2 linked regions of the Pueribacillus theae genome follow. The protein of the gene in region 1 binds, or shares a complex with, the protein of each later gene. Links are inferred from orthologs where the notes say so. Each region holds a gene or a part of one and is shown on either strand. Other genes may lie near its edges.

Region 1 (5,012 bases):
TCCATTCTTAGGAATATTTTTTGTATGGGTTCTCCCGCTGCCCTTTATTATGAATGCGGTAAGAAATGGCAGGAATGCGACAATTTATATGTTTGTGATCGCACTTGTGCTGTCACTTCTTTTCAGCCTGCCTGCAGTTCTGATCACATTGATGTTTGCGAGTGTAGGTGTGATTGTTGGTGAAGTTTACCGGAGAAAGGGTGCTGCTTTTCACATTTTGCTTGCTGGAACGCTTACATTTATTGTAAACTTTCTCCTCCTATACGTTCTTGTTGTCGTATTCTTAGGCATTGATCCGATCACAGAATTGGTTAGTGGCATGAAAGATACGATAAAGCAAATGCAGCAGCTTTCACCAGAGCAATTTGCAGGAAATGAGAAACTGCTTGCCGCTTTTTTTAAACAGCTCGACCTTCTAACATACATCGTGCCAAGCATGCTGCTTATTTCTGCGTTTATTTTTGCTTTAATTACGCAGCTAATCGCAAATTTATTTTTAAAAAGGTTCAATTTCGAAATACAAGCATGGAAACCATTTCATGAATGGTCGCTTCCAAAAAGTTTGCTTTTTTATTATTTAATCGTTTTATTTTTAGTATTGATTGGTTTGGAAGAGGGCTCTACACTCTATGTGATTGTAATGAATCTGCAGCTTTTACTCGAAATTGCAATGATCTTGCAGGGCTTTACGGTTATTTTTGCCTTTAGTAAAATAAAAGGATGGTCATTAGCGATCCCTATTGTTATCGTCGTCGGCTCTTTTTTACTTACTATTCCTCTACAATTCGTGAAATTGCTAGGAATTATTGATTTGGGAATCGATTTAAGAAGCCGAATGAAATCGTAGGCAGGAGGAGAAAGCATGCCAAAGTTTTTAATGACTAAATATAACAGTTATCAATTGTTAGCCTTCATTGCAATTTCAATTGTTTTTGTAATAGTGATTAGTTTTTACAATTTAGCTTTAGGTTTGATTGCTTTTGTTTTCGTTGCTCTCCTTACGTGGTATGCTGTTCGAAAAGAAATCCTCTTCCGCAAAGAATTGCTGGAATATATTGCAACACTCTCCCACCGGGTAAAAAAAGTCGGTGATGAAGCGTTGATGGAAATTCCAATCGGGATCATTTTATATGACGATGAATTTCGTGTGGAGTGGATGAATACGTATGCGGCAACATGTTTTGAAGACGGTGTTCTCGTTGGAAATACGTTAAACCATATTTCAACAGAATTAATCCCGCTTATTAATAAAAAGGATGCTGAGCGTGAAGAAATTGAGTTAAATAAACGCATTTATGAAGTTCATATGAAACGAAATGAGCGGCTTCTTTACTTTTTTGATGTCACTGAAGAGAGAGAGTTAAAGAAACGCTACCAAGAGGAACAAATTGTTTTTGCGATCGTTTATCTTGATAACTATGATGAATTGACACAAGGGATGGATGATACGGCCAGAAGCAATATTAATAGCCAAGTGACGGATTTATTAAATCGATGGGCTGTCGATCATGGGGTTTACTTAAAACGAAGCTCGTCTGAAAAGTTTTTTGCTGTTTTTAACGAACGGACATTGTCGAGCTTAGAGAAAACGAAATTTTCTTTGCTTGATGAAGTTCGTGAATTTACATCCAAGCTAAACGTTCCGATTACATTAAGTATTGGCGTCGGGTGCGGAACAGCGGATTTTCAAGAGCTTGGACAGCTTGCACAGTCAGGGCTTGATCTTGCGCTTGGAAGAGGCGGGGATCAAGTGGCAATTAAGCAAATGAACGGAAAAGTTAAGTTTTACGGCGGGAAAACGAATCCAATCGAAAAAAGAACGCGTGTCCGGGCAAGAGTCATTTCACATGCGTTAAGGGAGCTAGTGTTGGATAGCGATAAAGTTCTAATTATGGGACACAAACGGCCTGATATGGATGCAATTGGGGCGGCAATTGGCATTTTGAAAGTTGCCCAAGCAAATGAAAAAGAAGGCTACATTATTTTTGATAAAAATGAAAAAAACATTGGCATCGAAAAGCTGATGGAAAAAGTTAAAGAAGATAATTCGCTTTGGAGCCGTTTTATTCAGCCTGAAGAAGCGTTGGAAATGTTAACTTCCAGGACACTTCTCGTTGTTGTGGATACACATAAACCTTCTCTCGTTATCGAAGAGAAACTTATTAATCGAATTGATCGTGTCGTTGTCATTGATCACCACCGCCGCGGAGAAGACTTTATCTCCGAACCTGTTCTTGTTTATATGGAGCCCTATGCTTCATCTACGTCTGAACTCGTGACAGAGCTGTTTGAATACCAGCCAAAGCGTTTAAAATTGAACATGCTTGAATCAACCGCGCTACTTGCAGGAATTACGGTCGATACGAAAAACTTTACACTAAGAACAGGATCGCGCACATTTGATGCGGCATCCTATTTACGATCAAGGGGAGCGGACACCATTCTTGTCCAGAAATTTTTAAGTGAAGATTTGCAGCAGTTCATTCAACGATCAAAAATTATTGAAAAAGCCGAAATATACCGTAATGGCATTGTCATTGCGAAAGGTGAGCCGGATAAAACGTACGATCAAGTGTTGATTGCCCAAACGGCGGATACGCTCCTGTCGATTAACAATGTCGCCGCTTCTTTCGTTATTTCAAAGCGAACCGACGGGAAGATTAGCATAAGTGCGCGTTCGCTTGGTGACGTCAATGTTCAAGTAATTATGGAGGCTTTGAATGGCGGCGGCCATCTGACAAATGCAGCGGCACAGCTTGAAGGCGGAACAATGGAAGAAGCCGAAGGGCAGTTAAAACAAATTATAGACGATTATTTTCAAGAGATTGAAGGGGGAGACGACCAATGAAAGTCATATTTATAAAAGATGTAAAAGGCAGAGGGAAAGCAGGCGAAGTGAAGAACGTGGCAGACGGTTACGCCCGCAACTACTTGCTACCAAATAACCTTGCAGTTGAAGCGACAAAAGGCAATATCCAATCGTTAAAAGCGAAGCAACGAAGTGAGGAAAGAAAAGCGGAAGAAGAAAAACAGGAAGCTGAACAGTTAAAAGCATTGCTAGAAAAAACGACAGTTGAATTAAAAGCCAAGACAGGAGAAGGCGGCCGCTTATTTGGTTCGATTACAAGCAAGCAAATCGCTGATGAACTGAAAAAACAAAAAATTAATATTGATAAACGCAAAATTGACTTGGCGGAACCAATCCGTTCCCTCGGATACACAAATGTACCGGTTAAAGTCCATCCAGAAGTGACCGCTGTGATTAAAGTCCATGTTGCCGAAAAGTAGAATGAGGGTGAAGGCGTAAAATGAGTGACTTATTCGCAGATCGAATTCCACCACACAGCATAGAAGCCGAACAGGCCGTTTTAGGTGCTGTCTTTCTTGAACCGGAAGCCTTAATCAAAGCGGGAGAAATCCTCATCCCGGAAGATTTCTACAGACCGCAGCACCAACGGATTTTCAGGGCGATGATTGATCTCTCAGAACGTGGAGAGCCAGTGGATCTAGTGACAGTAACAACAGAACTTCAGAACAAGAAACTTCTTGAAGAAATCGGCGGCGTTTCTTATTTAAGCGATTTGGCCGGATCAGTGCCAACCGCTGCGAACATTGAATATTACAGCCATATGATTGAAGAGAAATCGCTGCTCAGAAGATTAATCCGGACTGCAACCGATATTGCGGCTGACGGCTATGCAAGTGAAGAAGAAGTTGAAAAGATTTTAGATGAAGCCGAAAAAAGCATTCTTGAAGTAGCAAACAGGAAAAATACAGGCGCATTTTTATCCATTAAAGACATCCTTGTAAAGGCGTATGACAACATCGAAATGCTTCACAACCGAAAAGATGACATTACAGGGATCCCGACAGGCTTCATTGAACTCGATCGCATGACAGCAGGCTTTCAAAGAAATGACTTTATCATCGTGGCCGCAAGGCCTTCTGTCGGTAAGACAGCATTTGCCTTAAACATTTCCCAAAATGTCGCGACAAAAACGGATGAAAATGTTGCGATTTTCAGCCTCGAAATGGGCGCGGAGCAGCTTGTCATGCGGATGCTCTGCGCAGAAGGAAATATCGATTCCCAACGGTTAAGGACAGGTAAACTGACCCCGGACGATTGGGAAAAGCTAACAATGGCGATGGGAAGCTTATCAAATGCCGGCATTTATATTGATGACACTCCCGGCATTCGGGTGAGCGACATTCGGGCAAAATGCCGCCGCCTCAAACAGGAAAAAGGCCTCGGGCTTGTGATGATTGATTACTTGCAGCTTATCCAGGGAAGCAGCGGTCGAGGCGGAGAAAACAGGCAGCAGGAAGTGTCTGAAATTTCTCGTTCTCTCAAAGCACTGGCGCGTGAACTTGAAGTTCCTGTCATTGCCCTTTCACAGCTATCCCGCGGCGTCGAATCACGCCAAGACAAACGCCCGATGATGTCAGATATTCGTGAAAGCGGCTGTTTATCATACGAAACGCTTATAACGAGAGCTGATACCGGCGAACAACTAGAAATAGGTTCCCTAGTAGGAGAAACAAATATCCCAGTATTAAGTATGAATGAAGAATTGAAATTGGAAGTTTCATATATAAGTAAAGTCTTTAGCAGTGGTTATAAACAGTTATTTGAATTAAAAACAGCGAGTGGAAGAGTTATAAAAGCCTCAGCTAATCACCCTTTTTATACTTTAGACGGTTGGAAAGCAGTGGAACATCTCCAAATTGGAGAGAAGATTGCTGTTGCTAAAGATAAAAAAGTTGATTGGAATGTGATTGTTTCAATAACTCCCTTAGGAGTTGAAGAGGTTTTTGATGCAACGGTACCAGGCAACCATAACTTTCTAGCAAATGATTTCATCGTTCATAACAGCATTGAGCAAGATGCGGATATTGTGGCATTCTTGTACCGTGACGATTACTACGATAAAGAATCGGAAAATCAGAACATGATTGAAATTATTATTTCGAAGCAGCGGAACGGCCCGACAGGAACCGTCGAGCTTGCATTT
Region 2 (10,541 bases), on another replicon or contig:
TTTACAAATGCACGCAAATTCCCGCGAGGAAATTTCTACCGTTTACGCAGGGGATATTGCTGCTGGGGTTGGCTTAAAAGATACGGGAACCGGTGACACGCTTTGTGATGACAAACACCCTGTCATCCTTGAATCAATGGAATTCCCTGAGCCAGTTATCTCTGTCGCAATCGAACCAAAAACGAAAAACGACCAAGATAAAATGGGGATTGCTCTTGCAAAACTTGCTGAAGAAGATCCAACGTTCAAAACGGAAACAAATGAGGAAACGGGACAAACGGTTATCTCTGGAATGGGTGAGCTTCATCTCGATGTTATCGTTGACCGATTAAAACGCGAGTTTAAAGTTGAAGCAAACGTCGGAGCTCCTCAAGTTGCCTATCGTGAAACCATTCGTAAAGCCGGGCAATGTGAAGGTAAATTCATTCGCCAATCTGGCGGGCGTGGCCAATACGGACACGTATGGATTGAATTTGAACCGCTTGAAGAAGGCGCAGGGTTTGAATTTGAGAACGCCATTGTCGGTGGGGTTGTTCCCCGGGAATATGTGCCGGCTGTTGAAGCGGGCCTCAAAGATGCGCTTGAGAATGGCCTATTGGCAGGCTACCCAGTGATTGACATTAAGGCGAAGCTTTATGATGGCTCTTACCACGACGTTGACTCAAGTGAAATGGCGTTTAAGATTGCCGCCTCAATGGCGCTCCGGAAAGCAAAAGAAATTTGTAATCCAGTCCTTCTTGAGCCAATCGTAAAAGTTGAAGTCGTTGTGCCTGAAGAGTACATGGGTGACATTATGGGCGACATCACAAGCCGGAGAGGACGAGTCGAAGGCATGACTGCCCGGGGGAACGCACAGGTGATCAATGCATTCGTGCCGCTCTCGGAAATGTTTGGCTATGCAACATCGCTTCGTTCTAATACACAAGGCCGTGGAGTATACTCTATGCACTTTGACCATTATGAAGAAGTTCCGAAATCGATTGCTGAAGACATTATTAAAAAAGCGACAGGTGAATGATCAACTTGTCACTATTGTTTAAAGTTTCCATTTGCTATAATCGAGGATAGACGCCTGTCGTCTATTCGATTAACTTACTTAAAAAATTATTTTTCTTAATTAAGGAGGAAAAAATAGAAATGGCTAAAGAAAAATTTGACCGTTCTAAACCACACGTAAACATTGGTACGATTGGACACGTTGACCATGGTAAAACAACGTTGACTGCTGCGATCACAACTGTTCTTCACAGCAAATACGGCAGTGGTACAGCAATGGCTTACGATCAAATCGACGGTGCACCTGAAGAACGTGAGCGCGGAATTACAATCGCGACTTCCCACGTTGAATACGAAACTGAAAACCGCCACTATGCTCACGTGGACTGCCCAGGACACGCTGACTATGTAAAAAACATGATCACAGGTGCAGCGCAAATGGATGGAGCCATCCTTGTTGTATCTGCAGCTGACGGCCCAATGCCTCAAACTCGTGAACACATTCTGCTTTCTCGTAATGTAGGTGTTCCTTATATTGTCGTTTTCTTGAACAAATGTGATATGGTAGACGACGAAGAGCTGCTAGAACTCGTTGAAATGGAAGTTCGTGATCTTTTAAGCGAATACGAATTCCCTGGTGATGACGTACCAGTCATTAAAGGTTCCGCTTTAAAAGCGCTTGAAGGCGAAGGTGACTGGCCTGAAAGAATCTTTGAATTAATGGATGCAGTTGACGAGTATATTCCAACTCCTGAGCGTGACGTAGATAAACCGTTCATGATGCCTGTTGAGGACGTGTTCTCAATTACTGGACGTGGTACAGTTGCGACTGGCCGTGTGGAACGCGGACAAGTAAAAGTTGGAGATGAAGTTGAAATTCTTGGTTTGGTTGAAGAACCTAAGAAAACAACAGTTACAGGTGTTGAGATGTTCCGTAAACTTCTCGACTACGCTGAAGCTGGGGACAACATTGGTGCTCTTCTTCGTGGTGTTTCCCGTGAAGAAGTTCAACGTGGCCAAGTGTTAATTAAGCCTGGTACAGTGAAGGCTCATACTAAATTTAAAGCTGAAGTTTACGTTCTTTCGAAAGAAGAAGGCGGAAGACATACACCTTTCTTTTCAAACTACCGCCCCCAATTTTACTTCCGTACGACTGACGTAACTGGAACAATTTCACTTCCAGAAGGCGTTGAAATGGTAATGCCTGGCGATAACGTTGAAATGACTGTAGAATTAATTGCTCCAATCGCAATTGAAGACGGAACAAGATTCTCTGTCCGTGAAGGTGGACGTACTGTCGGTTCTGGAGTAGTAACAGAAGTTATCGAATAAGAAGTTAAATCTATGAGCTCTCTTTATATGGGGGGCTCAGTTTTTTTTTTTTTGCGCATTTCTCACAAACACTTAAAAAATCTTGCAATCAACTGTTGGAGTCTCTATAATAGGTAAAGTGTGGCCAAAAACAAGAAAAACGTTGGCGCCACTTGCATTCGCCGCATTATTTCTATATAATGTTGAATGTTAGTCATTGATTGCAGCGATGAAGTGAAAGGTTGCTGACACACCCGGCCCCTTTGCCATGGCCCGTGTGCAGGAAATTTTCGCGGAGAACTGTCTATTATGCGCTGATGGAAAAGCCGCAAAAGCTAGTGAACGTTAAGCTGTACTCATCAATAACTAACTTCTGTAAGGCTTTTTGAACAAGCGCTAAAAAAAATGGGCGATGAAGGAGGGAAAATAATGGCAAAGCAAAAAATTCGCATTCGGTTAAAAGCGTACGACCACAGAATTTTGGATCAATCAGCTGAAAAAATTGTTGAAACTGCGAAACGTTCAGGTGCGAAGGTTTCGGGTCCAATCCCGTTGCCAACTGAAAAATCGGTTTATACAATTTTGCGCGCAGTACACAAATACAAAGATTCACGTGAACAATTTGAAATGCGTACTCATAAACGTTTGATTGACATTATCGAACCAACACCACAAACGGTTGATTCGCTTATGCGTTTAGACTTGCCTTCTGGCGTTGATATCGAGATCAAATTGTAAGGACGGAACATTAGGAGGTGGAAAAACAATGAGTAAAGGAATCTTAGGAAGAAAAATTGGCATGACGCAAGTTTTTAAGGAAAACGGCGACGTTGTTCCTGTAACAGTGATTGAAGCATTGCCAAACGTTGTCCTTCAAAAGAAGACAGCCGAAACGGACGGCTATGAAGCAATTCAAATCGGTGTCGAAGACAAAAAAGAACAACGTGCGTCAAAACCAGAAAAAGGCCATGCTGCTAAAGCAAATACAGCACCTAAGCGCTTCGTAAAAGAAATTCGTGGGGTAGACACTTCCGAATATGAAGTTGGCCAAGAAGTGAAAGTAGATATTTTTAGCGAAGGTGAACAAGTAGACGTAACTGGAACTTCCAAAGGGAAAGGTTTCCAAGGTGTGATTAAACGGCACAACCAATCACGCGGACCAATGAGCCATGGTTCACGCTATCATAGAGGCCCGGGCTCAATGGGAGCAGTTGATCCGGCCCGTGTTTTTAAAGGAAAAGCACTGCCAGGACGAATGGGCGGTGAAAGGACGACGTTGCAAAACTTAGAAATCGTCAAAGTGGATGCTGAACGCAACTTACTTTTAATCAAAGGCAACGTGCCAGGCCCTAAAAAAAGCTATGTGACAATTCAAGCTGCACTTAAAGCAGCAAAAGCCAAGTAAGAAAGGAGGATTATCCGATGCCTAAAGTAGAACTTTTAAATCAAGAGGGCTCAAAAGTAGGTGATCTCGAGCTTTCTGATCACATTTTTGGAATTGAGCCAAACAATCATGTTCTTTTTGATGTCATCGTTATGCAGCAGGCAGCACAACGACAAGGTACGCATGCAACGAAGAACCGCTCTGCTGTTCGAGGAGGAGGCCGCAAGCCTTGGCGGCAAAAAGGAACTGGCCGTGCACGCCAAGGTTCCATTCGCTCGCCGCAATGGGTAGGTGGAGGCGTTGTATTTGGTCCAACACCGAGAAGCTACAGCTACAAAATTCCTAAAAAGGTTCGTAGATTAGCGTTGAAATCAGCTTTCTCAACAAAAGTGAAAGAAGAAAACTTTATCGTTGTTGATCAGCTTTCTATGGAAGCGCCAAAAACAAAAGATTTGGCAGCGATTCTATCGAACTTAAAAGCTAACGAAAAGGCGTTAATCGTGACAAATGATCACAACGAAACCGTTGAATTATCTGCACGCAATATTCCTGGAGTGAGTGTAACAACAGCAGCGGATGTAAGAGTGCTTGACATCGTCAACCATGACAAACTCATTATGACGAAGGACGCAGCTGAAAAGGTAGAGGAGGTGCTAGCGTAATGGACGCACGTGATGTTATTAAGCGCCCCGTTATTACAGAACGTTCCACTGAAACCTTGGGCGACAAAAAATATACATTTGAAGTTGACCCGCGCGCAAACAAAACGGAAATCAAAAGCGCCATTGAAACGATTTTTGGTGTGAAAGTTCAAAAGGTAAACACAATGAATTACAAAGGGAAATTTAGACGCTTTGGACGCCACTCGGGATATAAGCCAAACCGCAAAAAAGCGATTGTACAATTGACACCTGAAAGCAAAGAGCTAGACTTCTTTGAAGGTGTTTAATAGAACGACGTGAAGGAGGGAAAAAAATGGCGATCAAAAAATATAAACCAACAACAAATGCACGCCGCGGAATGACTGGTTCAGACTTCAGTGAAATTACAACAGACAAACCTGAAAAGTCACTTCTAGCACCATTAAATAGAAAATCTGGCCGAAACAATCAAGGCCGTATTACAGTGCGCCATCAAGGTGGCGGCCATAAGAAGAAATACCGCATTATCGATTTCAAACGAAACAAAGATGGAATACCAGGGCGCGTTGCTACGATCGAATATGATCCAAACCGCACTGCAAACATCGCACTTATTCATTATGCTGATGGAGAAAAACGTTACATCCTTGCTCCAAAAGGATTGCAGGTTGGAATGGAGATTATGTCAGGCCCTGAAGCAGACATCAAACTTGGCAACGCATTGCCACTCCAAAATATTCCTGTCGGCCAAACCATCCACAACATTGAGTTAAAACCTGGCCGAGGCGGCCAATTAGTCCGTTCTGCAGGTGCAGAGGCCCAGCTTCTCGGAAAAGAAGGAAAATACGTGCTTGTAAGACTTTCTTCCGGTGAAACGAGAATGGTATTAGCCACTTGCCGCGCAACAATTGGCCAAGTTGGCAACGTTGAACATGAGCTTATTAATGTCGGGAAAGCAGGACGTTCCCGCTGGCTTGGAAAACGCCCGACAGTTCGTGGTTCTGTTATGAACCCTGTTGATCACCCGCATGGTGGCGGTGAAGGAAGAGCGCCAATCGGACGCAAATCTCCTGTTAGCCCATGGGGTAAACCAACACTTGGCTACAAAACACGTAAGAAAAACAAACCATCTGATCAATACATTGTGCGCCGCCGTAAAAAATAAAAGGGTTGACCTACGGTTCAAAGGGACCGTAGCGCAATCGCGAAGGGAGGAACAAATGTGGGTCGCAGTTTGAAAAAAGGACCATTCGTAGACGATCATTTAATGAAAAAAGTTGAAGCTCTTAATGAAAAGAACGAGAAAAAAGTGATCAAAACTTGGTCACGCCGTTCAACGATTTTTCCTGAATTCATCGGACATACACTCGCTGTATATGACGGGAGAAAACATGTACCTATTTACATTTCCGAGGACATGGTTGGCCACAAATTAGGCGAATTTGCACCAACTCGTACGTACAGAGGCCATGCTGCCGATGACAAAAAAACAAGACGTTAAGTTGAGAGGAGGTTTCATCAATGCAAGCGAAAGCGACTGCAAAACAAGTACGCATTGCTCCTCGCAAAGCCCGCCTCGTAATCGATTTAATTCGCGGGAAAGAGGTCGGTGAAGCAATTGCGATTTTACGACACACACCGAAAGCGGCTTCTCCAATCGTAGAGAAACTATTGAATTCAGCGATTGCAAATGCTGAGCATAACTATGAAATGGAAGCAAACAACCTTTATATAAGCGAAGCTTACGTTGACGAAGGCGTTACGCTAAAACGTTTCCGTCCAAGGGCACAAGGCCGCGCAAGCCGTATCAATAAAAGAACGAGCCACATTACGGTCGTAGTTTCAGAAAAGAAGGAGGGATAATGCGTGGGTCAAAAAGTTAACCCAGTAGGGCTCAGAATTGGTGTCATCCGTGACTGGGATTCAAAATGGTATGCGGATAAAGATTATGCAAAGCTTCTTCATGAAGACATCAAAATTCGTGAATACATTGAAAAGCGCTTAAAAGATGCAGCAGTTGCGGGCATCGAAATTGAACGGGCTGCAAACCGTGTAAATATTACGATTAAAACGGCAAAGCCTGGCATGGTCATCGGTAAAGGTGGTTCTGAAGTCGAATCACTTCGAAAAGCTTTAAACGAACTGACAGGCAAAAAGGTTCACGTGAACATTTTTGAAGTCAAAACGCCTGATATCAATGCGAAACTAGTCGCTGAAAATATCGCGACTCAATTGGAAAACCGTGTTGCATTTCGCCGTGCAATGAAACAAGCAATCCAACGTGCAGTACGTGCGGGAGCAAAAGGAATCAAAACAGAAGTTTCCGGCCGTTTAAACGGAGCAGATATCGCTCGCTCGGAATCGTATAGCGAAGGAACAGTGCCACTTCACACATTGCGTGCAGATATTGACTATGGCACGGCTGAAGCGGATACGACTTACGGTAAACTAGGAGTGAAAATCTGGATTTATCGTGGCGAAGTCCTTCCGACAAAGGATGCGAAACAAGAGGAAGGAGGAAAATAATTATGTTAATGCCAAAACGTGTAAAACACCGTAAAGAGCATCGCGGAAAAATGAAAGGCAATGCAAAAGGTGGGACAGAAATAAGTTTTGGAGAATACGGATTGCAGGCAACAGAATCAGCCTGGATTACAAACCGCCAAATTGAAGCAGCAAGGATTGCCATGACACGTTACATGAAACGTGGCGGTAAAGTATGGATCAAAATTTTCCCATCAAAACCATACACAGCGAAGCCTTTAGAAGTTCGGATGGGTTCAGGTAAAGGTGCGCCGGAAGGCTGGGTAGCGGTTGTAAAGCCAGGGAAAATCATGTTTGAAATTGCAGGTGTTTCCGAAGAAGTCGCTCGTGAAGCATTGCGTCTAGCCTCTCATAAACTTCCGATCAAAACGAAATTTGTAAAACGAGAAGAAATGGGTGGTGACTCAAATGAAAACTAAAGAAATTCGTGAATTGACGACTGCTGAAATTGAACAGCAAATTAAAACGTTGAAAGAAGAATTGTTTAACTTGCGTTTTCAACTAGCAACTGGTCAATTAGAGAATCCAGCCCGCATTCGTGACGTTCGCAAATCCATTGCGCGGACAAAAACCGTTTTACGTGAAAGAGAACTTGGCATCAATAACGGATAATCGTGAGAGGAGGTCAAAACAATGAGTGAACGCAATAACCGAAAAACCTACACTGGGCGCGTAACATCTGACAAAATGGATAAAACGATCACTGTTATCGTTGAAACGTACAAGAAAGATAAGCTTTACGGGAAACGCGTCAAGTATTCAAAAAAATATAAAGTCCATGACGAAAACAATAGTGCAAAAATCGGTGACGTAGTAAGAATCGCAGAAACTCGTCCCCTTTCGAAAGACAAACGTTTTCGTCTCGTAGAAATTGTTGAAGAATCAATCATCGTATAACAAGAAGCAAAGTCCGGAAGGAGGTTTATCAAGTGATTCAACAAGAAACTCGTCTAAAAGTCGCAGATAACTCCGGTGCACGTGAAGTGTTATGTATAAAAGTGCTCGGCGGTTCTGGGCGTAAAACTGCCAATATTGGAGATGTTATTGTCTGTACGGTAAAACAAGCAACACCCGGAGGCGTTGTCAAAAAAGGCGATGTTGTTCGGGCAGTCGTCGTTCGTTCAAAAAGCGGTGTGCGCAGAAACGATGGTTCATACATCCGCTTTGATGAAAATGCTGCAGTCATTATTCGTGATGACAAAAGCCCTCGCGGAACGCGTATCTTTGGTCCGGTTGCCCGTGAACTTCGCGACCATCAATATATGAAAATTATTTCATTGGCTCCAGAAGTACTTTAATCAATCGAACGAGGATGTAATGTTGCAATCTAAGGAGGTGCACGATCGCTATGCACGTAAAAAAAGGAGATAAAGTTCAAGTCATCTCAGGCAAAGATAAAGGAAAGCAAGGGGTTATCCTTGCGGCTTATCCTAAAAAGGAACGTGTCATCGTAGAAGGCGTTAATGTTGTGAAAAAACATTCCAAACCTTCACAAATGAACCCGCAAGGCGGCATTGTTGAAATGGAAGCGCCGATTCACGTTTCAAACGTCATGCCGCTCGATCCGAAATCAAATGAACCGACACGCGTAGGATACAAAAAAGTAGCAGGCTACAAAAAAGTCAACGGTGAGAAAGTACAGGTTGTAAAAAATGTACGCATCGCAAAAAAATCTGGCGAATTTCTTGATACGTTTGAGAATTTCACTATTGAAGATAAATAACTTACAGCCGGAGGGAGGTTACACGGCATGAATCGCTTTAAAGAAAAATACAAAGAAGAAATCACACCATCTTTAATGAGCAAGTTCAATTATTCTTCCATCATGGAAGTGCCTAAAATTGAAAAAATCGTCATTAACATGGGCGTAGGAGATGCGGTCCAAAACCCGAAAGTTCTAGACAGCGCAGTTGAAGAATTAGCAGCAATTGCAGGACAAAAACCGTTAATTACGAAAGCTAAAAAATCAATTGCCGGCTTCAAGCTACGTGAAGGAATGCCAATCGGAGTGAAAGTAACACTGCGCGGAGAACGCATGTATGACTTTTTAGACAAATTAATTACGGTATCACTTCCACGTGTGCGCGATTTCCGCGGCGTTTCCAAAAAAGCATTCGACGGAAGAGGCAACTATACACTTGGCATTAAAGAACAATTGATTTTTCCGGAAATTGATTATGATAAAGTGAACAAAGTTCGTGGCATGGACATTGTGATTGTAACAACTGCAAAAACGGACGAAGAAGCTCGGGAATTACTTTTACAATTTGGTATGCCGTTTCAAAAATAACGAATAGTTAAGGAGGTTACAGCGTGGCAAAAAAATCAATGATCGCTAAACAAAGGCGCCCACAAAAATATCAAGTGCGCGAATACACCCGCTGTGAACGCTGCGGACGTCCTCATTCAGTCATTCGCAAGTTCAAACTGTGCCGTATTTGTTTCCGTGAACTCGCATATAAAGGTCAAATTCCTGGCGTAAAAAAAGCCAGTTGGTAATCCCGTTTCGGGGAAGGAGGTAAATAGGAAATGGTCATGACAGATCCAGTTGCAGATATGCTTACCAGAATTCGCAACGCGAATACTGTACGTCTTGATAAATTAGAAGTTCCAGCTTCAAAAATGAAAAAAGAAATTGCTGAAATTTTGAAGCGAGAAGGGTTTATTCGTGACGTTGAATATATCGAAGATAATAAGCAAGGTATCATTCGGATCTTTTTGAAATACGGAAAAGATAACGAACGCGTCATCACTGGGCTAAAACGCATCAGCAAGCCAGGTTTGCGTGTTTATGCAAAAGCGAACGAAGTGCCTCGTGTACTTGGCGGATTAGGAATTGCAATTGTTTCAACTTCAAAAGGCGTTTTAACAGATAGAGAAGCACGCGGCCAGCAAATCGGCGGCGAAGTATTAGCATACGTTTGGTAAAAAAGAGTCAACGAATGGAGGTGTACGTATGTCTCGTATAGGATTAAAGCCGATTGAAATCCCAAACGGAGTAACAGTTACAAAAAACGGCAGCACCGTCACAGTGAAAGGCCCGAAAGGGGAATTAACACGGACATTCAATGCCGATATGATTATCGATATCCAAGAGAAAGAAATCACTGTCTCTCGTCCAAGCGATCAAAAAGATCACCGTTCACTGCATGGTACGACGCGCAGCTTGATTAATAATATGGTTCAAGGTGTAACGAACGGATTTGAACGCAACCTTGAATTAGTCGGTGTCGGATACAGAGCGAGCAAGCAGGGCCAGAAGCTTGTTTTAAACGTTGGTTATTCACACCCGGTTGAATTTGTTCCTGAAAAAGACATCGAAATCGATGTGCCTTCGAACACAAAAGTTATCGTAAAAGGCATCGACAAAGAGCGTGTCGGTGAATTGGCAGCAAATATTCGCGCAGTTAGGCCGCCTGAACCATACAAAGGCAAAGGCATTCGCTATGAAGGCGAGTATGTACGCCGTAAGGAAGGCAAAACTGGTAAGTAATCTTTGAAACAGAAAGGAGTGGCTCTCAGTGATTACAAAGATCGATCGAAATAAAAACAGAAAAAAACGCCATCTTCGTGTTCGTCGGAATCTTAAAGGGACTGCAGAATGCCCTCGCCTCAATGTGTTTCGTTCAACGAAACATATGTATGCTCAATTAATTGATGACGAA

Evidence for each region.
Region 2: rplI (region 1) and rplV share a complex: the UniProt entries of both Bacillus subtilis proteins name them as parts of the 50S ribosomal subunit. The link is inferred for Pueribacillus theae from one-to-one orthologs.

Annotation. Positions count from the first base shown.
Region 1 is NZ_QCZG01000058.1:10,997-16,008, reverse strand. The notes cover bases 1,567-4,566. They hold rplI (50S ribosomal protein L9), read left to right. Parts: upstream 1,567-2,844; coding sequence 2,845-3,288; downstream 3,289-4,566. Other genes in these bases: dnaB (replicative DNA helicase), read left to right, coding at 3,309-4,566; DCC39_RS17390 (DHH family phosphoesterase), read left to right, coding at 1,567-2,848. In the rest of the region: DCC39_RS17395 (YybS family protein), read left to right, coding at 1-847; more of DCC39_RS17390, read left to right, coding at 863-1,566; more of dnaB, read left to right, coding at 4,567-5,012. UniProt on the Bacillus subtilis protein: Binds to the 23S rRNA.
Region 2 is NZ_QCZG01000004.1:83,158-93,698, reverse strand. Bases 4,711-7,524 are described here. They hold rplV (50S ribosomal protein L22), read left to right. Parts: upstream 4,711-5,853; coding sequence 5,854-6,195; downstream 6,196-7,524. Other genes in these bases: rpsQ (30S ribosomal protein S17), read left to right, coding at 7,510-7,524; rpmC (50S ribosomal protein L29), read left to right, coding at 7,285-7,488; rplP (50S ribosomal protein L16), read left to right, coding at 6,861-7,295; rpsC (30S ribosomal protein S3), read left to right, coding at 6,199-6,858; rpsS (30S ribosomal protein S19), read left to right, coding at 5,555-5,833. In the rest of the region: fusA (elongation factor G), read left to right, coding at 1-1,018; tuf (elongation factor Tu), read left to right, coding at 1,138-2,328; rpsJ (30S ribosomal protein S10), read left to right, coding at 2,737-3,045; rplC (50S ribosomal protein L3), read left to right, coding at 3,074-3,712; rplD (50S ribosomal protein L4), read left to right, coding at 3,730-4,353; rplW (50S ribosomal protein L23), read left to right, coding at 4,353-4,640; more of rplB, read left to right, coding at 4,667-4,710; more of rpsQ, read left to right, coding at 7,525-7,773; rplN (50S ribosomal protein L14), read left to right, coding at 7,806-8,174; rplX (50S ribosomal protein L24), read left to right, coding at 8,225-8,599; rplE (50S ribosomal protein L5), read left to right, coding at 8,627-9,166; DCC39_RS03475 (type Z 30S ribosomal protein S14), read left to right, coding at 9,190-9,375; rpsH (30S ribosomal protein S8), read left to right, coding at 9,406-9,804; rplF (50S ribosomal protein L6), read left to right, coding at 9,833-10,369; rplR (50S ribosomal protein L18), read left to right, coding at 10,398-10,541. UniProt on the Bacillus subtilis protein: This protein binds specifically to 23S rRNA; its binding is stimulated by other ribosomal proteins, e.g. L4, L17, and L20. It is important during the early stages of 50S assembly.